DNA from 4 places in the Mesorhizobium sp. NZP2077 genome. Region 4 is predicted to be linked to each of the others. Evidence: predicted binding sites of a transcription regulator. Region 4 holds the regulator's gene; each other region holds the start of a gene.

Region 1 (5,721 bases), 3.7 Mb from region 4:
TGCCGGCTCGATCCCGGAAAACTACGACCGCTATATGGTGCCGCTGATTTTCGAACCGTTCGCCGCGGACCTTGCACCCAGAGCCGCGTCCTTCTCGCCCAGCGCCGTCCTGGAAGTGGCCGCCGGCACCGGCGTCGTCACCCGCGCCCTGGCGCCAAAATTATCCCCTGACGCAAGTTATGTCGTGTCCGACCTCAATCAGCCGATGCTCGACTACGCCGCTTCGCGACAAGCGCAGGACAGTCGCATCCAATGGCGCCAGGCCGATGCAATGGCGCTGCCGTTTGAAGACGCGGCCTTCGATCTGGTTTGCTGCCAGTTCGGCGCGATGTTCTTTCCCAGCCGCCCCTCCGCCTACCGCGAAGCAAGGCGGGTGCTGAAACCCGGCGGGCATTTTCTGTTCAACGTATGGGATCGCATCGAAGAGAATGTGTTTGCCGATGATGTGACCAATGCCCTGGCCAGGATTTTTCCGAACGATCCACCACGCTTCCTGGCCCGCACGCCGCACGGCTACCACGATACGGCACTGATCCGCAGAGACCTCGAGGAGGCAGGTTTCTCCGGTGTGGCGATCGAGACGAAGGCCGAACAAAGTCGGGCACCCTCGCCGCGCATTCCGGCCGTTGCCTATTGCCAGGGAACAGTGCTCCGCACCGAAATCGAGGCCCGGGATCCGGGCAAACTCGACGCTGCAACGGACTATGCAGCAGCCGCGATTGCTGCCAGGCATGGCAGCGGCGCGGTTGCCGCCAAAATTCAGGCACATGTCATCGTGGCTGTGGCCTAGGTGGGAACTGCCCTCTAGTCGTCGCCTTCAACGACCCGCAGCCTGAGCTGGCCGGTCTTTGAATCGGCTACGCGCGGGCCGGGTTCGAGTTTCGCGGCCGGTGCACGTGACGGCGTCTCCGGATGCGCATCGCCTTCAACTTGCACGCCGAACTCCAGCGCCTCGATCTTCTGGCCGCGCTTGGTCACCTTCGAGGTCGAGACGAGGATGTCGTCGATGTCCTTGGCCGACTGGCCGAAATGCACCTGCAGCTTGCGCACGCGCTCGTCGACACGTTGCACATCCTCCATCAGCCGGATCACCTCGCCCTGGATCAGATGCGCTTGTTCGCGCATGCGGGCATCCTTGAGGATCGCCTGGATGACCTGGATCGACAGCATCAGCAGCGACGGCGAGACGATGACGATGCGGGCGCGGTGCGCCTTGTGGACGATAGCCTCGAAATTCTCGTGGATCTCGGCGAACACCGATTCCGAGGGCACGAACATGAAAGCGGTGTCCTGCGTCTCGCCCTGGATCAGATATTTTTCCGAGATATCGCGGACATGGATCTCGATGTCGCGGCGGAAGGCCTGCGAAGCAACCTTCTGCAGGTCGGCGCCATCGGCGGCGCGGATGGCATTCCAGGCTTCCAGCGGAAATTTTGCGTCGATGGCCAGCGACGGCGCGCCGTTCGGCATCTTCACCAGGCAATCCGGCCGGCTGCCGTTCGACAGGGTCGCCTGGAATTCGTATGCGCCCATCGGCAGGCCGTCGGCGACGATCGCCTCCATGCGCGACTGACCGAAGGCGCCGCGCGTCTGCTTGTTGGAGAGTATGGCCTGCAGCTGTACGACCTGGCCGGCAAGCGACTGGATGTTGCCTTGTGCGACATCGATGATCGCCAGCCGCTCCTGCAGTTTGGCCAGGCTCTCATGCGTGGATTTGGTCTGCTCGGTCATGGTCTGGCCGAGTCGGCCTGTCATGGCGTCGAGCCGCTGGCCGATCGACTGCGTCAGCTCCGCCTGGCGTGCGCCGAACACTTCGGCGATGGCGCCCATGCGGCCCTGCATTTCGGCCTGGCTTTGCAATATGCCGGCCATCCGTGCCTCGGCATCGCGGGCATGGTCGGCGGCTTCCGCGGCAGCGACCGCGCGCGCCTTGGCCGACCGCCACAGCGCGATGACCAGCGCCACGAACAGGCCGAGAAACAGCAAAGCGCCGAAGGCCAGCGCGTGGCCGAGCGTGATTGTCGAGGCGCCAAGCCGTGCGATGGGCTGCGAAAGGATGCTACTCAGATCATTCATGTGGACAGCATAGCCGATTCGGCCTGATCGCACAGATCAAAACAAGAACACGGCTTGGATGCCCCGGTTGACGCTTTTCGCTGGACGTCTTACGTGGGACGCCATGCCGATCAAGCCGCTCATCATCCTTCCCGATCCCATCCTGCGCCAGCTTTCCAAGCCGGTGGAGCGCGTCGACGCGCCTTTGCGCAAGCTGGCCGACGACATGCTGGCGACCATGTATGACGCGCCCGGCATCGGGCTGGCGGCGATCCAGATCGGCGAGCCTGTGCGCATGCTGGTGATCGACCTCGCCAAGGAAGACGAAACGCCGGCGCCGCATGTCTTCATCAACCCGCAGGTGCTGAGCAGCGCCGACGCGCGTTCGGTTTACGAGGAAGGCTGCCTGTCGATCCCCGACTATTACGCCGAGGTCGAACGCCCGGCTTCCGTTCGCGTGAAATATCTCGATCGCGACGGCAAGCTGCAGGAGATGGAGGCCGAGGGCCTGATGGCGACCTGCCTGCAGCACGAGATCGACCATCTCAACGGCGTGCTGTTCATCGACCACATCTCGAAGCTGAAGCGCGACATGGTGGTGAAGAAATTCAAGAAGCTCGCCAAGGACAAGGCGCAAGGCAAGCTGGTGGGATAGGGGAAAATGCCCCTTCGCGTCATCTTCATGGGCACGCCGGAGTTTTCGGTGCCGACGTTGCGCGCCATCGCCGAAGCCGGACATGAGATTTCCGGCGTCTACACGCAGCCGCCGCGGGCCGCCGGACGGCGCGGGTTGGAGCTGACGCCGTCGCCGGTGCAGCGCGAGGCCGAGCGGCTGGGCGTCGAGGTGCGTACGCCGACTTCGCTGAAAAGCGAGGCCGAGCAGGCCGCGTTCCATGCCCTGCAGGCCGATATCGCCGTGGTCGTCGCCTATGGTTTGCTGCTGCCGAAGGCTATTCTCGACGCGCCCCGGCTTGGCTGCATCAACGGCCATGCGTCGCTTCTGCCACGCTGGCGCGGTGCCGCCCCCATGCAGCGCGCCATCATGGCTGGAGACCTGGAAAGCGGCATGATGGTGATGCGCATGGAAGAGGGCCTGGACACCGGACCGGTGGGCTTGCTTGAAAAATGCGCTGTCGACCCCGATATGACAGCCGGCGATCTGCATGATCGGTTGATGAGTGTCGGTGCTGCCCTGATGGTGGAAGCGCTGGCGCGGCTGGAAAGGAACACCCTGACATTTACCGCGCAAGCGGCGGAAGGGGTGACTTACGCCAGAAAAATCGATAAATCCGAGACGCATGTGGACTGGACGCGGCCTGCGGCCGAGGTCCATAACCATATTCGCGGCCTGTCGCCCTTTCCCGGCGCCTGGTCCGAAATTGACATTGGCGGCCGCATGGAGCGGCTGAAACTGCTTCGCTCGACGCTGTCCCAAGGCCTGTCGCCTTTGGAAGATTCGGGCGAGTCGGGAGGAATTCTCGATGACCGGCTGACGGTCGCCTGCGGGGCAGGTGCGGTCAGGTTGGTCGAAGTTCAACGTGCGGGTGGAAAGCCCGCCGCCGCGTCGGAATTCCTGCGCGGAGCCAAGATCGTAAAAGGAATGAAGTTCTCATGAGCATGATGTCGATACGCGCGGCAACGCCGCGGGATCGCGAGGCCATTCGCCTCGTCGAAGAACACGCTTTCGGCCAGCAGGCGGAGGCCGGGCTGGTCGACGCGCTGGTCACCGGCGGCGACGCGGTCGTCGAACTGGTGGCAGAAGAAGACGGCCAGGTGGTCGGCCACATCCTGTTTTCGCGGCTGTTCGTCAGCAATGGCGGCAAGAGCTTTGCGGCCGTGGCGCTGGCGCCGCTGGCTGTGGAGCCTTCGTTCCATGGCAGCGGTATTGGCGGCGCGCTGATCCGCGAGGCGCATATCCGTCTCAGGGATGCCGGCGAGACGCTGGCCGTGGTGCTGGGCGACCCGGCCTATTACGGCCGTTTCGGCTACAGCCATGCGCGTGCCGAAAAGTTCGAGAGCGAATACCAGGGTGAGGCGCTGCAGGCGCTGGCCTGGGGCGACGCTCCGGAGGCCGGCAGGCTGGTCTACGCTTCGGCCTTCACCGCTCTCGCCGCGTAGAGCAGTCCACCGTTTTCATGGAAACGGTGACCTGCTCTACCTCTTTGTTTTAACGCAATTCCGGACGGAAACCCGTTTCACACTTTTCCTGGAATTGCTCGAGGCGAGAGCTGTAGCCGCAAATGCCGCGTTTTCGCCTCGACATCGAATATGACGGCAGCCTGTTTGCCGGCTGGCAGCACCAGGCCGATCAGCCTTCGGTGCAGCAGGCGATCGAGCAGGCGATCGAAAAATTCAGCGGCGAGGCGGTGCGGATGCGCGCCGCCGGCCGCACCGACGCCGGCGTGCATGCGACCGCCCAGGTGGCGCATGTCGACCTCGCCAAGGCGTGGCCTGAAGACAAGGTGCGCGATGCGATCAACGCGCATCTGCAGGCGGCCGCCGCGCATGTCGCCATCCTGAAGGCGACAATCGTCCCGGACGATTTCGATGCGCGCTTCTCGGCCACCGGCCGCCACTACCTCTACCGCATCCTCAACCGCCGCGCGCCGGCGGCCCTGGACAAGGGCAAGGTGTGGTGGGTGCCGAAGCGGCTCGACGCCGGCGCCATGCATGAGGCAGCGAAAATCCTGCTTGGCCGGCATGATTTCACCACCTTCCGTTCGACCCAATGCCAGGCCAACAGTCCGATCCGGACGCTGGAGCGGCTCGATGTGAGCCGGCACGGTGATCTGATCGAAGTAAGGGCTTCGGCGCGCTCCTTCCTGCACAATCAGGTGCGCTCCATGGTCGGCTCGCTCAAGCGCGTCGGCGATGGCGGCTGGACCGAGGCCGACCTCAAGGCGGCGCTCGAAGCACGCGACCGCGCCGCCTGCGGCCAGGTGGCGCCGCCCGACGGCCTTTTCCTCATTGACGTCGATTATCCCTGAAAAAAGTCCGGAGGCTTTATTCGGAATAGAGATGAAGGCTCTATTCGGAATAGAGTTTGGAGGCTCTACCCCGGAGACAGCCCGGAAAGGCTTTGAGCCCCGATATCGTCGGGGACAGTGATGCCAAGGAGCATCTGCAACCCGAACAGCACCAATAACGAAGCGATGAACATGCCGGCGAAAACGGCGGTGCCGACTGCCGCGCCTTTGCCGATCGTGGCGTTGGTCATGCGCCAGGTCAGCACCATCGACAGGGCAAACAGCAGCAGCGACACAAGGCTCGAGACCTGGCTCGCCGAAGACAGGAAAAGCCGGATCAGGGCCGAAGGCAGCATCAGCCAGGCGGTGATGGCCGAGGCCCAGTTGCTGGCGACGACATAGTGGACGAAGCGCCCGCCAATGCCGGCGCGCCGGGCGACCAGAGCGAGCGCGACCAGCGGCAGCACCCAGGAGCCGATATCGACCGTCGCCAGCCGCATCAGCATGCTGAAGCGGCCGGCGAAGGCATCGGGATCGCCGATCTCGTTGGCGATGCCGACCCAGCCGACGATCAGCGCTGGCGCGGCAACGACGATGGCGAAAAAGGAATTCCAGAAGCCATCGGCCGAAAGGTCGAGCAGCCGCAGGCCGTCGACCTTGCCGAGCATCAGTCGCCAGGCGCCGGTCAGCGAAGCTTGGG
Region 2 (5,721 bases), 420 kb from region 4:
CTGGTCGCCATGCCCTATTGGAGCATTCCTGATAGCGCTTTTGACGATTCCGACGAGATGACGGTCTGGGCACGCCGCGCCTATGAGGCGGGGCGAAGGGCTGGGAAGTAGATTACCGTAAGCGCGAGGCCGCCCCCTCATCCAGCCGCTTCGCGGCCACCTTCTACCCGTGGGGGAGAAGAGGCTGGCATCGACGCCGGCTCCCTCCTCTCCTCTCGGGGAGAGGTCGGATTGCCCCGAATTGCTCTTTGCAATTCGGTTTTGGCAATCCGGGTGAGGGGGCTTTGCCCCTACAACGCCTTGGCGATCTCCGCCGCGAGCCGCGCATTGTTCTCGACCAGCGCGATGTTGGTCTTCAGGCTCCGGCCGCCGGTGAGTTCCAGTATCTTTCCCAGCAGGAACGGCGTCACCGCCTTGCCGGTCACGTTGAGGGCCTCGGCGGCCTTTTGCGCCGCCTCGATATAACCGGCCATCTCTTCTGCCGGGATTTCGTGGTTCTCGGGCACCGGGTTGGCGATCAGCATGCCGCCACCCAGGCCTAGCGCAGCCCGAGTCCGGAAGAAATGCGCGATCTCTTCCGGCGTGTGCAAGGTCAGCGGCGCGCGGAACGGCGACTGCCGCGACCAGAAGGCCGGCATCGTCTCGCAGCCATGGCCAATCACCGGCACGCCGCGGGTCTCCAGCACTTCGAGCGTCTTTTCGATATCAAGGATGGCCTTGGCGCCGGCCGAGACGACGATGACCGGTGTGCGCGCCAGTTCGTCGAGGTCGGCCGAGATATCAAAACTCTTTTCCGCGCCCTTGTGAACGCCGCCAATGCCACCGGTGGCGAACACCTTTATCCCGACCATGTGCGCCGCAATCATCGTGGCGGCGACTGTCGTGCCGCCGGTGCGGCCTTGCGCGACGGCAAAGCCGAGATCGGCGCGCGACAGCTTCATGGCGTCACCGGTCATGGCCAGCGATTCGCGCTCGCCGTCGGACAGGCCGATCTTAATGCGGCCGCCAACCACCGCGATCGTCGCCGGTACGGCGCCGCCGTCGCTGATGATCTTCTCGACATCGGCCGCCATCGCGCCATTGTCGGGGTAGGGCATGCCATGGGTGATGATGGTGCTTTCCAGCGCCACCACCGGCCGGCCAGCCGCCAGGGCCTGCGCCACCGGTGCGTGGATATCGATGAAGGGGCGGGCGGTCTCTGGGCTCATCTCAATCTCCAACCGGAGTGCGGCGCATCCGTCTGGATACGCAGCTTCACTCAGGCACTATGAATTTGCCGGTCTCATGCCACTTCCTGCGCCTCCGGCACAAGGGCCAGCGCTTCAGCGAAGCTTGCGGCGGTGAAATCGGGAACGGCGTCGGCGCTTTCGATCGCCAGCGTCGCTGCCGCGACGCCGTCGCGCAAGGCCTGGCGCAAAGGGATGCCGCGCAGCAAGGCCGCCATCGTTGCACCCGCCAGTGCGTCGCCGGCACCAGTGACATCGGCAACTCTTCTCGGCGGCGGCGGCAGGATCGAGAAGGCGCCTGCTTCGTCGAAACCCAGCACCGGTGCGCTGCCTGCCGTCACGATGCCGCTGGTCAGGCCGCTGCATCGCAATCCGTCGATGAGATCTCGCTCGGCGGCATCCGCATGGACGCCGGCCAGCGCCATGGCTTCTCGCCGGTTCATGAACAGCTGAGCCAACGCGCCGAGCACCGGTATCAGCCGGATTACCTTGGCCGGCGAAATGGCAATGGCGAATACGGGTTTGCCGGCGGCTAGCGAAACCAGCCGCTCCAGTGCCGCCGAAGGCAGATTGGCATCACACAGTATGGCATCGGCGGCAGCGATCGCCTCGCGGACCTTGGAGCGCCTCATCTGCTTGGGGAACGCCAGATCGTATAGCGCCATATCGGCAAAGCCGACGATCAGTTCACCCTCGCGGTCGATCAACGCGGTATAGCTCGGCGTCGTGCGGTCGAGGAACACCGCCGACAGATCAGCGATGCCTGCTTCCGCTATGGCGCGTGAAACCGTATCGCCCGCCGCATCGCCGCCCCGCATCGAAAGCAGTGAAGCGGAGGCGCCGCGCCGCACCGTGCTGCGCAGCGCGTTGAAGACGCCGCCGCCGACATCCTCGCGCATCGTGCCGGGATTGGACGCAGCCGGCACGTAAGCGCCGGACACCTGGCCACGCCGGTCGATATGGGCGCCGCCCACGGCCAGTATTTTCTTGGATTTCACCATGCCGGCGATATGACCTTTGTTATTCCAGTCGCACAAGCGCTAGGCTGTGCGACGGAGCTTCGCATGCAAGGCAGCGATTCGGCAGATCGAAACAAGGAAGCCGTCTGGCCTAATGCGCGGTGTATTGCTGTTCGACCTCTTGGTACGAAAAAAGAACAAATCCGGATATCATTTGTTTTTCAGATATTTGTTCCCTCTTGCCAAACGAGAACAAAAAAGGTACAAAATGGCAGGGATTACGGATTGTCCGGCCTTCATTGACGACCAAGGGGTGATGTATCATGGCTCAGAATTCTTTGCGGCTTGTAGAGGATAAGGCAGTGGACAAATCAAAGGCTCTGGATGCGGCGCTGTCGCAAATCGAGCGGGCTTTCGGCAAGGGCTCGATCATGCGGCTCGGCGCCAACGAGCAGGTCGTCGAGATCGAAACGGTGCCGACCGGCTCGCTCGGCCTCGACATCGCGCTTGGCGTCGGTGGCCTGCCGCGCGGCCGCATCATCGAAATCTACGGGCCGGAAAGCTCGGGCAAGACGACGCTGGCGCTGCACACCGTGGCCGAAGCCCAGAAGAAGGGCGGCATCTGCGCCTTCGTCGACGCCGAACATGCGCTCGATCCGGTCTATGCCCGCAAGCTTGGCGTCGACCTTGAAAACCTGCTGATCTCGCAGCCCGACACTGGCGAGCAGGCGCTGGAAATCTGCGACACGCTGGTGCGTTCCGGCGCCATCGACGTTCTGGTGGTCGATTCGGTGGCGGCGCTGACGCCGCGTGCCGAAATCGAAGGCGAGATGGGCGATTCGCTGCCGGGCCTGCAGGCCCGCTTGATGAGCCAGGCGCTGCGCAAGCTGACCGCCTCGATCTCGCGTTCCAACACCATGGTCATCTTCATCAACCAGATCCGCATGAAGATCGGCGTCATGTTCGGCTCGCCCGAAACCACCACCGGCGGCAATGCGCTGAAATTCTACGCGTCGGTTCGCCTCGACATCCGCCGCATCGGCTCGGTCAAGGACCGTGACGAGGTCGTCGGCAACCAGACCCGCGTCAAGGTGGTCAAGAACAAGTTGGCGCCGCCCTTCAAGGTGGTCGAGTTCGACATCATGTATGGCGAGGGCGTGTCCAAGACCGGCGAACTGGTCGATCTCGGCGTCAAGGCCGGCGTGGTCGAGAAGTCGGGCGCCTGGTTCTCCTACAATTCGCAGCGTCTTGGCCAGGGCCGCGAAAATGCAAAACTGTTCCTGCGCGACAATCCCGATACCGCACGCGAGATCGAACTGGCGCTCAGGCAGAATGCCGGGCTGATCGCCGAAAAGTTCCTCGAGAATGGTGGCTCTGAGGGCAATGGCGACGACGGTTTTGAGGACGAAGCCGGCGCGATGTAGGGCCATTGCCGGAGTTCGGCCATAATCCCTGTCTATGATCTGAGGCTTAAGTAACTGAGTTCTGTAGTATTGCGTTCAAAACCGCCGGCCTTCGCGCCGGCGGTTTTCGTTTTTGGGGGACGGCAAGCTCCTCAGTTGGCCCAATTCCGTGTTTCTGGACAGGCTGGGGCGTGCCCGCTAAAAGGCCAAATCTATTTCTGCAAAGCAGAGACCAGTTTCCGCCGGCCGCGCCGGCGGTTTTCGCGAAAAGGCAGCAGTCATGAGTGGCGTGAACGAGATCCGGTCGACCTTTCTCGACTATTTCCGCAAGGAGGGCCACGAGGTCGTGGCCTCGAGCCCGCTCGTGCCGCGCAACGATCCGACATTGATGTTCACCAATGCCGGCATGGTGCAGTTCAAGAACGTCTTCACCGGTTTGGAGAAGCGGTCCTATTCGCGTGCCACCACCGCCCAGAAGAGTGTCCGCGCCGGCGGCAAGCACAACGACCTCGACAATGTCGGTTACACCGCACGCCATCTGACCTTTTTCGAGATGCTCGGCAATTTCTCCTTTGGCGACTATTTCAAGGAGCGTGCCATCGAGCTTGCCTGGAACCTGATCACCAAGGAGTTCGGGCTGAACAAGGACAAGCTGCTGGTCACCGTCTACCATACGGACGACGAGGCGGCCGGCTTCTGGAAGAAGATCGCCGGCTTCTCGGACGATCGCATCATCCGCATCCCGACCTCGGACAATTTCTGGGCGATGGGCGACACCGGTCCTTGCGGGCCGTGCTCGGAAATCTTCATCGATCGTGGCGAGCACATCTGGGGTGGTCCTCCCGGCAGTCCCGAGGAAGACGGCGATCGCTTCCTCGAATTCTGGAACCTGGTGTTCATGCAATATGAACAGGTGACGAAGGAGGAGCGCGTCGACCTGCCGCGTCCGTCCATCGACACCGGCATGGGCCTGGAGCGCATGGCCTCCATCCTGCAAGGCGTGGAAAGCGTTTTCGAGACCGACCTGTTCCGGCATTTGATAGATGCGGCGTCCTCCGCGCTCGGGCGTGCTCCCGATGCGGAAACGGTGGCATCCTACCGCGTCATTGCCGATCATTTGCGCTCTTCCTCCTTCCTGGTTGCCGACGGCGTGCTGCCGTCGAACGAAGGCCGCGGCTATGTGCTGCGCCGCATCATGCGCCGCGCCATGCGCCACGCGCAGTTGCTCGGTGCGAACGAGCCGCTGATGTGGAAGCTGGTGCCGGCGCTGGTGCGCGAGATGGGCCAGGCCTATCCCGAACTGCTGCGCGGCGAACAGTTGATCACAGAGACGCTGAAGCTCGAGGAGACACGCTTCCGCAAGACGCTGGTGCGCGGCCTCGGCCTGCTCTCGGAGGCGACGGAGACGCTGCATGCCGGCGACATGCTGGACGGGGAGACGGCCTTCAAGCTCTACGACACCTACGGTTTCCCGCTCGACCTGACGCAAGACGCGCTGCGCCAGCGCAGCATCTCGGTCGATCTTGCCGGCTTCACCAATGCGATGGAGCAGCAGAAGGCCGAGGCTCGCAAGCACTGGGCGGGGTCAGGCGAGGCCGCCACCGAGACTGTCTGGTTCTCCGTGCGTGAAAAGGCCGGCGCCACCGAATTCCTTGGCTACGAGACTGAAGCTGCGGAAGGCCTCATCCAGGCGCTGGTCAAGGACGGCAAGACCGTCGACAGTGCCGGCAAGGGCGACGCCGTAGCCGTGGTCGTCAACCAGACGCCGTTCTATGGCGAGTCCGGCGGCCAGATGGGCGACACCGGTGTGATCTCTGGCGAAGGGTTTTCGATCGAGGTCTCCGACACGCAGAAGAAAGCCGATGGGCTGTTCGTGCATCTGGGCAAGGTGGCGAGCGGCACCGTCAAGACGGGCGCTGCCGTCGAGCTCAAGGTCAACCATGCGCGCCGCACCAGGCTGCGCGCCAACCACTCCGCGACGCATCTGATCCACGAGGCGCTGCGCGAAGTGCTGGGCACCCATGTCGCGCAGAAGGGCTCGCTGGTCGCACCGGAGCGGCTGCGCTTCGACATCTCGCACAACAAGCCGATCTCGGCCGAGGAGCTCGAAGAGGTCGAGCGCATGGCCAACGA
Region 3 (5,721 bases), 3.0 Mb from region 4:
ACATGGGCGGCATCGCCCATCAGGAACAGCCGGTCCTTGCGATAGGCCCGGACCAAGCGATGATGAACGCGGAATCGCGAACTCCAGGTGATGCCAAGCACCCGGGCTCTCTTTGTTGTCGGTCCACGGCTGTCGAGCAGCGCCTGGATGTCGGCGACATCAGGTTTCTCCGGCGCCTCATCCATTGTCGCGACGACACGATAAGATCCGTCCGGAAGTGGTGCCACAACCACCAGTCCGGCCGGGGCAAAGAACAGCGACACCTCTGTCGGCCCCACCGGCCAGTCGAGACGAACGTCTGCCAGCACAAACGAGCCGTCATACGCCTCGCCGTCGAACTCGATGCCTGTCGACTTGCGTACCAGGCTCTGCATGCCGTCGGCGCCGACGACGTAGCGCGCCGATATGATTTTCTCTTGGCCGTTTTCGACCACTGTCACCCGCGCGCCGTCACTGTCTTGAGCAAACGCCACAGCCTCGACTTCGCGATGAATGGTGCCGCCAAGTGCGAAGATCCGTTCGGCGAACACCTGCTCGGTCAGATTCTGCGGCAGCATCATCAAGTAAGGATATCTTGATGGGAGCTTGCCGAAATCGAGCTTGAGCAGCGCCCTGTTTCGGTCGCGTATGGTGAAATCTTTCAGCTTCACCGAAAGCTCGCTCAGCCGCTGCGTGACGCCGAGCGGTTCGAGCGATTCCAGTGTTTGCGCATGGATGACACCGGCGCGCGACGTCTGCAGGCCCTGCGCAAGCTTCTCGATCAGCACGTGATCGACACCGGCCTGGTGCAGTGCAATGGACAGCGCCATGCCGGTCGGACCAGCACCTATGATCAGGACTTCAGTTTTTTCGGGCAGCATTTTCCCACCTCCATTTATCAACAATCGTTGACTTTTTAGCGAACCGCATTGCATTTGTCAACAGGTGTTGGCATACGCATTTTCATGACCGAGAATCAGCCGAAAAAAATAACCAAGTCAGACCGTACACGGGCTCAAATCCTCGAAGCCGCGCGCCAACTTTTCGCCGAGCACGGCTATGACGGCGCCTCCATCCGAGACGTTGCAGCACAGGCCTCAATCGATCCGGCGATGGTGATCCGTTATTTCCACAGCAAGGACGAGTTGTTCGCCAGGGCGGCAGTCGTGAACCTGCAACTGCCCGATCAGCGGATCGATCCAGCCGCTATCGGCGAAACGCTGATCAGGCGCTTTCTCGTGAACTGGGAAGGTCCGGCCAACGGACCCGGAATGATAATCCTGCTGCGCTCGGCGGCTTCGAACGAGCACGCAGCCGACAAGGTCCGCGATGTCTTCGCCAACCAGGTGAGGCCCATGGTCGCTTCGATCGGTGACCCGGCGGATGCCGGTAGACGCGCCGGGCTGGTTGCCAGCCAGTTGCTGGGTCTCGCCATGTGCCGATACCTGCTACGGCTTGAGCCGGTGGTCGCGCTATCCCATGAAGACATCATCCGAAACATCGGCCCCGTATTACAACGCTACGCTATGGGTCACGACGCGCATTGACTTTGGGGATGTGCCCCAATCCGGCACGCAAAGGTTAATGGCGGCAGCGCCGCGTGTGCGAACCATGTGGGCAAGCCTGTGAATTCTCGGTGGATAAGCTGTTCACAACACCAGATATTGGCGGAACAAAACGGGAAAATTCCGCCAGCGCTGTTTTGTCTCCTATTCGTTCTGGCTTTGAGCGGAAGTTAACGTTAATGGCCCGGAATCGCCTGTAATTCTTTAACACCCGGTTCAGAAAGATTAACAATTTCATTACCTTGGGCGACCAGCATCGCGTCGTCTCCCTCGTTTCACGGCAAAGATTAATAGCTAAGCTCGCCTAGCATAAAACGGGCCAGTTCGGCGATTCAGCATGTGGTGAGACTCATGGTCACGAAATCCACATGTAGCCGTGAACAAAAGCTGAATCTGTCGGAGTCACTGATTCGTCGCCGATTCGTTCCAGACTCGTTCCAACTCTTAATCAGCAACCACTTAAGGGCTTGACAGCGAGGCCTTCGAGCCGCTGGCGGAACATTCCGCTTTCGCTTCGCGCCCGAAATCCCTATGTGTCGCCTGTCATACGCGCCAGTTGGGGCGCGCTCCCGACAACCAGAGGCCAGAAAGCCTTATTTCCAGGTCGATGAACATCCAGCCGAAACACACTGAGCCGCTGATCCTGTCGGGCCGCGACGTGACCGCGGTGCTTGGCCCGACCAACACCGGCAAGACCCACCTCGCCATCGAGCGTATGGTGGCGCACGAAACCGGTGTCATCGGCCTGCCGCTCCGGCTGCTGGCCAGGGAGGTCTACAGCCGCGTCTGCGAAAAGGTCGGCGCCCACAAGGTCGCGCTGATCACCGGCGAGGAGAAGATCCAGCCGCCCGGCGCGAAATATTCTGTCTGCACCGTCGAGGCCATGCCGCGCGAGACAGACGCCGCCTTCGTCGCCATCGACGAGGTGCAGCTGGCCGGCGACCTCGAACGCGGCCACATCTTCACCGACCGCATCCTGCATCTGCGTGGCCGCCAGGAAACGCTGCTGCTGGGTGCCGCTACCATGCACGGCATCCTCCAGCGCTTGCTGAAGGGCGTCTCGGTGGTGACGCGGCCGCGGCTGTCGCATCTGGCCTATGCCGGTTCGAAGAAACTGACCCGACTGCCCCGCCGCACGGCGATCGTCGCTTTCTCGGCCGACGAGGTCTATGCCATCGCCGAACTGATCCGCCGCCAGCAGGGTGGAGCGGCCGTCGTGCTAGGGGCGCTCTCGCCGCGCACCCGCAATGCCCAGGTGGCGCTGTTCCAGTCAGGCGATGTCGACTATCTCATCGCCACTGACGCCATCGGCATGGGCCTCAACCTCGATCTCGACCATGTCGCCTTCGCCCAGAACCGCAAATTCGACGGCTACCAGTATCGCAATTTGACGGCGGCCGAGCTTGGCCAGATCGCCGGCCGCGCCGGCCGGCATCTGCGCGACGGCACCTTTGGCGTTACCGGCCAGGTCGACCCGCTCGACGAAGACCTGGTCAAGAAGATCGAAGGCCATGATTTCGAGCCGGTGAAGGTGCTGCAGTGGCGCACCGCCCATTTCGACTTCGCCAGTCTGGATGCATTGAAACGCTCGATCGAGACCAACGCGCCGGTCGAGGGCCTGACGCGGGCGCTGCCGGCGGTGGACGCGCAGGCGCTCGAATACCTCTCCCGCGACGAGGACATCCGTGCGCTCGCCACCAATGCCAAGCGCGTGGCGCTGCTGTGGGAAGCCTGCGCGCTGCCCGACTACCGCAAGATCGCGCCCGCCCAGCATGCCGACCTCATCGCCTCGATCTATATGGACCTTGCCCGCCATGGCCATGTCGACGAAAACTACATGGCCGAGCAGGTGCGCCGCGCCGACACCACCGAGGGCGACATCGACACACTGTCGCACCGCATTGCCCAGATCCGCACCTGGACATTCGTGTCGAACCGGCCCGGCTGGCTGGCCGATCAGGCACACTGGCAGGAAAAGACGCGCGAAATCGAAGACAGATTGTCGGATGCGTTGCATGAGCGGTTGACGAAACGCTTCGTAGACCGCAGGACTTCCGTCCTCATGCGGCGCCTTAGAGAAAATACCATGCCTGAAGCCGAAATTAGTCCTACCGGAACCGTTCTTGTCGAAGGCCACCATGTCGGCGAGTTGCAAGGGTTCCGCTTCACCGCCGACCAGACCGCCGGCGGCGAAGACGCCAAGGCCGTGCGCACGGCCGCGCAAAAAGCGCTGGCCGCCGAATTCGAGGCGCGCGCCGAACGTTTTGGCGCTTGCGCCAATGGCGACCTCGCACTTGGCTCGGACGGCACACTGCGCTGGATCGGTGCACCGATCGGGACGCTGGTTTCCGGCGAAGACGCGCTGAAGCCGCGCCTGGTTCTGCTGGCCGACGAACAGTTGACCGGCCCGGCGCGCGACAAGGTCGCCGCGCGCGCCGAACGTTTCGTCAATTTCCAGATTGAAAGTCTGTTGAAGCCGCTGGTCGACCTGAAGAACGCCGACCAGATTTCCGGCATCGGTCGTGGCATCGCCTTCCAGCTGGTCGAGAATTTCGGCCTCATCAACCGCCGCGATATCGCCGAGGAGATGAAGTCGCTCGACCAGGAGGGTCGTGCAGCGCTACGCCGGCTTGGCGTGCGCTTTGGCGCTTATCATGTCTTCGTGCCGGCGCTGATCAAGCCGGCGCCCGCCGGACTGGTGACCTTGCTGTGGGCGCTGACGAATGACGGCAAGGACAAGCCTGGTTTCGGCGACGTGGTCCACGCGCTGGCGTCCGGCCGCACGTCCGTGGTCATCGATCCGGCCTTCGACAAGGCCTTCTACAAGCTTGCCGGCTACCGCAATCTCGGTCGCCGCGCCGTCCGCATCGACATATTGGAACGGCTGGCGGATCTCATCCGTCCGGCGACCAACTGGAAGCCCGGCCTCGGCCAGCGTCCGGATGGCGCCTATGACGGCCAGTCCTTCATGGTGACGCCGCCGATGATGTCGATCCTCGGCGCCACCGCCGACGACATGGAAGAGATCCTCAAGGGTCTCGGCTATCGCGCCGAGCCGAAGCCGGCGGCGGAGGTCAAGGCGCGGCTCGAAGCGCAGGACACTGCCGCGCGGGAAGCCGTGGCTGCGAAACGTGCAGCGGAAGAGGCTGCACGTGCCGAGCAGGCCAGGGCTGCAGAGGCTGCCGCAACAGATGCGGTGGCGGAGGCAGCAGTCGAGGGTTCGGAACCGGCTGCTGTCGAAGCGCCGGCTGAAGTGATCGCCGAAACGGCAGAAGAACCTGTCGCCGAAGAGCCGACCGAAGCTCCGGCCGAGGTCACGGAAGAGCCCGCAACAGCGGCTGCCGCCGAAGCGGCTGCTGAACCTGCTGCCGAGCCAGAAGCGGAAGCCGAAACTGTCGAGGCCGCGGCAGCGGATCCGGTTTTCGAAGCTGTGCCGGCGACGGAAGCGGTTTCGGGCGAACCCGCAGTGGTGGCCGAGGCGGCCGCCGGCGAGCCCGCCGCCGAAGCCGAAGCACCCAAGCCGATCCTGTTGTGGCGTCAGGGCCGTTTCGAACAGCGCCCCCGCCATCACGAAGGCCGCAACAACCGCCAGCGCAACGGACAAGCACGTGGACGCAGCAATGCGCCGGCCGATGCCGCCGGCGCTCCGGCCGCAGCTGCACCTGGAGAACGCCCTGCGCACGAGGGACGACGTGACGGTGCCGGCAAGCCGCGCTTCGACCGCTCGAAGTTCAAGCCCAAGCCGCAGGCCGAAGGCGAACAGCGCCGCGACGGTCGCCCCCAAGGCGAGCGTCCTGAGCGTCGTGACGGCCGTCCCGACTGGAAGGGCGGCAGGCCCGAAGGCAAGGGCGGTCGCCCCGATCAGGGCGGCGCAAAGCCCGCCTTCCAGCCAAAGCCGCGCGAGGAGCGCCCGGTGCGCTTCGATCCGGATTCGCCCTTCGCCAAGCTCGCCGCCTTGCGCGACCAGCTGAAGAAGTAGGCCAGAGCCGGATGATTTCAGGTCGACTCGACCTGAAATCTGAATCCGCCTCTAAACTAAGAGATGGAGCATGATGTCGCCCGAAAACCGCTTCGCACTTTTCGGCATCATGCTCTAGGCGGGTTCGATGGTTGCAGAAGGCCGCCAGCGGATCGACAAATGGCTCTTCTTCTCGCGCGCGGTGAAATCACGCTCGCT
Region 4 (5,721 bases):
TCCGGATTCCAGTCCTGGCAGTACCGCGCCATCGAATTCATGGCCGGCAACCGCAACCTCGCCATGCTCGGGCCGCACAAGCACCGGCCGGACCTCAGCGGCAAGCTGGAGGCGATCCTGGCCGAGCCGTCGCTCTACGATGAAGCGCTGCTGCTATTGGCGCGCAACGGGTTCGACATCGGCGCCGATGCCAGGCGCACGGACTGGCGTGAGACGCGCACCGAAAATGAAGCGGTCCTGGTCGCCTGGCAGACCGTCTACCGCGACCCGCAGCGCTACTGGATGTTCTATGAGCTGGCCGAGAAGCTGGTCGACTTCGAGGACTATTTCCGCCGCTGGCGCTTCAACCACGTCACCACGGTCGAACGCATCATCGGCCTCAAGCGCGGCACCGGCGGCACGTCAGGCGCGTCCTATCTGAAGAAGATGCTCGAGGTCGTGCTGTTTCCCGAACTGTGGACGGTTCGCACCCGGCTCTGACATCAAACTGATAACAGCCATACAGAGGGCACGCGCTTGTGGCGGGAAACCCTTCGCGAACAACCGAGGACTGACAGACCATGAGTGGAATTCCTGATCTCGCTGGAATCGAAGCGATGGATGCCAAGGATCCGCTGCGCCTCATGCGCGATCGTTTCATTCTGCCGGAGGGGGTGATCTATCTCGACGGCAATTCACTCGGGGCGGCGTCGCACGCCGTTTTCGGCGAGCTGCAGCAGGCGGCAACCCAGGAATGGGCCCAGGATCTCATCCGAGCCTGGAATACAGCCGGATGGTTCGAGATGCCGATAGAACTCGGCGACCACCTTGGGCGTCTGATAGGAGCCGCGGCTGGCCAGACCGTCGTCTGCGATACGACGTCGATCAATATCTACAAGGTGTTGCACGCGGCGCTGGAGATGCGGCCCGGTCGGTCGGTGATCGTCGCCGAGGGTGACAGTTTTCCCACCGACCTGTACATCGCCGAAGGGGTGGCCTCTACCCGCGATGGCGCCCTGCTGCGCCTCACGGGCGTCGACGCTCCAACCATCGAAGAGCTGATCGACGAAAGCGTTGCGGTGGTGCTGGTCAATCACGTCAACTATAAATCGGGTGAACTGCGCGACATGGCGGCGCTGACGCGCAAGGCTCATGCGGCCGGAACGCTAATCATCTGGGACCTATGCCACACAGCAGGCGCTCTGCCAGTCGAGCTCGACCATGCAAATGCCGATTTCGCCATCGGCTGCACCTACAAATACCTTAACGGCGGTCCGGGCTCACCGGCCTTCATCTATGCCGCGCAGCGTCACCACGGCGATATCCGCCAACCGCTCAGCGGCTGGTGGGGGCATGCACGGCCCTTTGCCTTCGAACGGGGTTATGTTGCCGGCACCGGCATCCGCCGCTTTTTGTGCGGCACGCAGCCGGTCCTGTCTATGCGGGCGCTTAAAGGTGCGCTTGCCATCTGGAGCGACGTCGACATGGCGGCATTGCGAAAGAAGAGCGTCGCGTTGACCGAACTGTTCATCCAACTCGTCGAAGCCAAGTGCGGCGCCTATGGTCTGACATTGGAAAGCACCCGCGATGCGACCAAGCGCGGCAGCCAAGTGTCGTTCCTTCACGATCATGGCTATCAGGTGATGCGGGCGCTGATCGAGCGCGGGGTGATCGGTGACTTTCGCGCGCCGTCTACCATCCGTTTCGGCTTCACGCCGCTCTATGTCGGCTACAAGGACGTATGGCAGGCAGTTGAGGTGCTGGAAGACATTCTGCGCACGGACGCGTGGAAGGATCAGCGTTTCGCTGTGAAGGAAGCCGTTACCTGACGCAGCCATACAACGGCAATGGGGGGACCGAAAGTTGGCATTTTGGTTTCGTTTCGTTCACCCCGACAGACGACTGGCAATGCGGCGAATGTACCCCGGCGAGGTGCGTCTGCGACCAATTCCAACCACTTGCCGAAGAATGAGCCAGCACCATTAACCATAACAATTTCAACGCGCACCGGGGCGCGTTAGCGGCAGGCAGGCGTCGAACACGGCCCGCTGCCAGCGCCAAATAACTTCAGCCGCCTTAACAAATTCACTAAACTTTAAACGGTTGCGGAACACAACTGGAACAGATAGTGTTTGTTCTGGGTTTGTTTTTCGATTCTGGTTCAGACCTTTTGTTCAAGCCTTGGGGGCTGCCATGCTGACGCGCAAGCAACATGAACTCTTGATGTTCATTCATGAACGGCTGAAGGAAAGCGGCATTCCGCCCTCCTTCGACGAGATGAAGGAAGCGCTCGATCTCGCCTCCAAGTCAGGAATCCATCGCCTGATCACGGCGCTGGAGGAACGCGGTTTCATCCGCCGGCTGCCCAACCGGGCTCGGGCATTGGAGGTGCTGCGGCTACCCGATTCGATCGCGCCCGGCCTCAACGCGGCAAAGAAATTCTCGCCAAGCGTCATCCAGGGCAGTCTTGGTCAGGGCGGCCTTGGCCGCCAACTCAAGCCTGCAACGCCGTCGCGTTTGCCCGCGGCCGGCAATGACGACGACGCGGTTTCCGCGGTGTCGATCCCGGTGATGGGGCGTATCGCCGCCGGTGTGCCGATCGATGCCATCCAGCATCAGACGCATTCGATCTCGGTGCCGCCGGACATGATCATGGGCGGCGAGCATTATGCGCTGGAGGTCAAGGGCGACTCGATGATCGAGGCCGGCATCTTCGATGGCGACACCGTCATCATCCGCAATGCCGATACCGCCCAGCCCGGCGAGATCATCGTGGCGCTGGTGGATGAAGAGGAAGCGACGCTGAAGCGGTTTCGCCGCAAGGGCGCCTCGATCGCGCTTGAAGCCGCCAATCCGGCCTACGAGACGCGCATCTTCGGGCCGGACAGGGTCAAGGTGCAAGGCAAGCTCGTCGGGCTGATCCGGCGCTACTGAGCAGGAGCGGCAGGCTTTTCGGGTTTGCGCCAGGGCGCCAGCCCCCTCGCCTCGCGTGAATATTTGCGCTGCGCATGCCAGGGCCGATACGGCCCGTCCACCGCGAAGCTGATAATTGGAGGACCTGTCGCTGATTGGCGGTCGAAGAAGACGGCAGCACTGCCCTTGCGGGCGAGCTGCCGTTTGGTGACGACGAGAACCAGCGAGTTGTGGCAGGAATCATATCCCGTCGCGTCATTGACGACGATCAGGTCTGCGAAACCGCAGGCCTTCCAGGTGTCCTTGCGGTCTTCGACATGCGCGATGATCGCGCCGGACGGGTGCCGGGCGAGACAAACGCCGTCCGTGCAATAGAATGGCGCTCCCGGTGGCAGATTGACGGCATCGGCAATGTCGAATAGCCCATCCGCCTTGCTGAACATCTCCGGCACGACGATGGTTTCGGATGTCAGCGCGCGTTTCCAATTGTCGACGGTGAACTCGTTCGGGCGAGCCCGGCTGACCGCGAGTTCGCCGCCGCCGATCGGCAGGGCGACCAGCCGCGCGTCCTCAGAGATCAGCACATCCGGTGTGCGCGTATCCGACACCGTCAGCAGACCGGCAAGCGCGAATGGCAGTGCTGCGAGCCGCAGCCATGTCGTCGCCATCGTCGCGATGACCAGGGCGACGGTCACCAGCAGGACGGATTGCTGCGAAATGAGCCCGACCGCGTCGACCGGCGAGCGTTCCGATATCCACGCCGAGATGGCGATCATTGCCGTCAGGCCCTTGCCCATCAGGTAGAGGGCTGGCGCATCCAATCCGAACGGCATCAGCAACGCGCTGGCAACGGCCAGGAACATCACCGCTGACACGATCGGCATGACGGCCAGATTGGCGAACAGGCTGAGCGGCGACACCCGCTGGAAATGCCAGATGGCAAATAGCGCCGTGGCGCTGCCGGCGATGATCGAAGTCATGGCCAAGCCACCCGTCGCCAGCAGGAATCGTCGCGTGAGAACGCTTGGCAGGGACCGCTTTGGCGGTGGCGGTCTTGCCTTTCCCGCACGGTGATCCGCCCAGCCGGCGTAGGCGCCGACCAGTGCGGCCGTTGCGGCAAACGACATCTGGAAGCTCGGGCCGACCACCTCATGCGGCGAAACCACGATGACGGCGATCGCCGAGATCGCCAGATTGCGCATGGTCAGCGCCGCGCGATCGAACAGGACGGCAATCAGCATCACCGCCAGCATGATGAAGCTGCGCTCGGCGGCAACGACGACGCCGGAAATGACGAGATAGGCGGCGATCGAGACAAGTGCCGCGGCAGCCGCGTATTTCTTCACCGGCCGCCGCGCGGAAAAATCCGGAAACAGCGCGAAGGCGCCGCGCAGCAGACCCATGATGGTGCCGGCGACCAGCGCCATATGCAGCCCGGAAATCGAGATGATGTGATAGATGCCGGTGCGCCGCATCGCTTCGTTGATTTCGTCGGGGATGCCCGCTCGGACACCAACAATGAGCGCTGCCGCGATCTCACCTTCAGCACCGCCGACCGTGGCCCTGATGTGGTCGGCGATGGCTTCACGGGCATTTTCTATCCCGGAGGAAAGGCGGGCCGACAGCGGCATCTCACCGTCATCAGCGGAGACGACTGTTGGATTGCCGAGGAAGAACCCGCTGCCGCCGATGCCGGCGAAATAGCTGTCGAAGGAGAAATCATAGCTGTCCGGCCGCACCGGGCCAGTCGGCGGCAACAGTTTGGCGTAGCCGGTGACCAGGGAGCCGGCAGTCATTTCCGCCGGGATGCTTCGCGCCGAAAGCCGGACCCTTTCCGGCGCATAGCGCAGTTTCGGGCGAGCGGTCGAGGTCACGTCGATGGTCAGACGGATGCGGCCAGTCTCCATCTGCTCCAGTGAGACGACGCGGCCGGTCAGTTGCGTCGAGATTTCCGAGCCCAGCATCTGCGTGCCTACTCGCCATGTCTCGACCTTGGCGGCGAGCAGGCCAAGCGCGCACAACAATGCCGCCATGAAGCCCAGATGGGTTTTCGGCCAGGAGCGCGAAACAAGCGCGCAGTTCGCCACCAGCACGACGACCGCGACAGGCTTTGCGAAATCAGGCTCCACTGCCAGCGAATAATAGCCGATCGCCCCGGCGGCCAGACACACCGGCACCAGCAAGAAGGCGATGCCCCGGTCAAGCTCCAGCTCCGCCGCGATGGCCACGCTGTGGCGCAGACGAGGCAGTGAAATCCGGCCCAGTTGCCGGCGCACACGCACAATCCTGCCTGTTTCGATGGGCGGAGTTGGCGCTGGAACATTCGCCGGCAAAGCTGGCTTACTGGAGCCCGGCACAAGTGGCGACGGCGGCGGTGGGGTCGCCAGAGGCGTCGCAAACAGGGATCGTTCGCTGACGCCGGCAACAGCGTCCTCGCCCTGATCCAAGCCCCGGCCTCGTCTAGCCATCGGGTCTGCCCCTTGCACCCCTGACGCCCTATGCTACATGAACGCGCAACGCGCGAAAGTCCGCGCAGCCGCACCCCGCTTCAGATGGTTTCCGAGAGTTCCATGTCCGACAAGGTCGTCACCCGTTTTGCTCCCTCGCCCACCGGCTATCTGCACATCGGCGGCGCGCGCACGGCGCTGTTCAACTGGCTGTACGCCAAGCACACCGGCGGCACGATGGTGCTGCGCATCGAGGATACCGACCGCGAACGCTTCAACGAGGCGGCTACCCAGGCCATTCTGGACGGGCTGACCTGGCTTGGGCTCACCTGGGACGGGGAGGCCATATCGCAGTTCGAGCGCGCCCCGCGCCACCGCGAGG

What was found. The regulator LexA, encoded in region 4, represses DNA repair genes until DNA is damaged. The targets are predictions, from matches to a motif close to TGTTCNNNNTGTGTTCNG.
Region 1: the regulator LexA is predicted to act here: its motif matches at 2,109-2,126, upstream of HGP13_RS02875 (DNA recombination protein RmuC).
Region 2: the regulator LexA is predicted to act here: its motif matches at 2,434-2,451, upstream of recA (recombinase RecA).
Region 3: the regulator LexA is predicted to act here: its motif matches at 1,967-1,984, upstream of HGP13_RS06365 (helicase-related protein).

The regions. Positions count from the first base shown of each region.
Region 1 is NZ_CP051293.1:614,230-619,950, forward strand. Features, by position in the region: gene HGP13_RS02870 (methyltransferase domain-containing protein) at 1-790, shown strand, start outside; gene HGP13_RS02875 (DNA recombination protein RmuC) at 805-2,076, opposite strand; gene def (peptide deformylase) at 2,180-2,710, shown strand; gene fmt (methionyl-tRNA formyltransferase) at 2,717-3,670, shown strand; gene HGP13_RS02890 (N-acetyltransferase) at 3,667-4,173, shown strand; gene truA (tRNA pseudouridine(38-40) synthase TruA) at 4,296-5,042, shown strand; gene HGP13_RS02900 (transporter) at 5,108-5,721, opposite strand, start outside.
Region 2 is NZ_CP051293.1:4,705,284-4,711,004, reverse strand. Features, by position in the region: gene HGP13_RS23615 (TfoX/Sxy family protein) at 1-111, shown strand, start outside; gene HGP13_RS23610 (pseudouridine-5'-phosphate glycosidase) at 291-1,208, opposite strand; gene HGP13_RS23605 (carbohydrate kinase family protein) at 1,283-2,227, opposite strand; gene recA (recombinase RecA) at 2,509-3,609, shown strand; gene alaS (alanine--tRNA ligase) at 3,869-5,721, shown strand, end outside.
Region 3 is NZ_CP051293.1:1,303,528-1,309,248, reverse strand. Features, by position in the region: gene HGP13_RS06375 (NAD(P)/FAD-dependent oxidoreductase) at 1-860, opposite strand, end outside; gene HGP13_RS06370 (TetR family transcriptional regulator) at 945-1,526, shown strand; gene HGP13_RS06365 (helicase-related protein) at 2,152-5,523, shown strand; gene HGP13_RS06360 (RNA-binding S4 domain-containing protein) at 5,651-5,721, shown strand, end outside.
Region 4 is NZ_CP051293.1:4,284,230-4,289,950, reverse strand. Features, by position in the region: gene kynA (tryptophan 2,3-dioxygenase) at 1-480, shown strand, start outside; gene kynU (kynureninase) at 561-1,808, shown strand; gene lexA (transcriptional repressor LexA) at 2,173-2,913, shown strand; gene HGP13_RS21265 (ComEC/Rec2 family competence protein) at 2,907-5,360, opposite strand; gene gltX (glutamate--tRNA ligase) at 5,463-5,721, shown strand, end outside.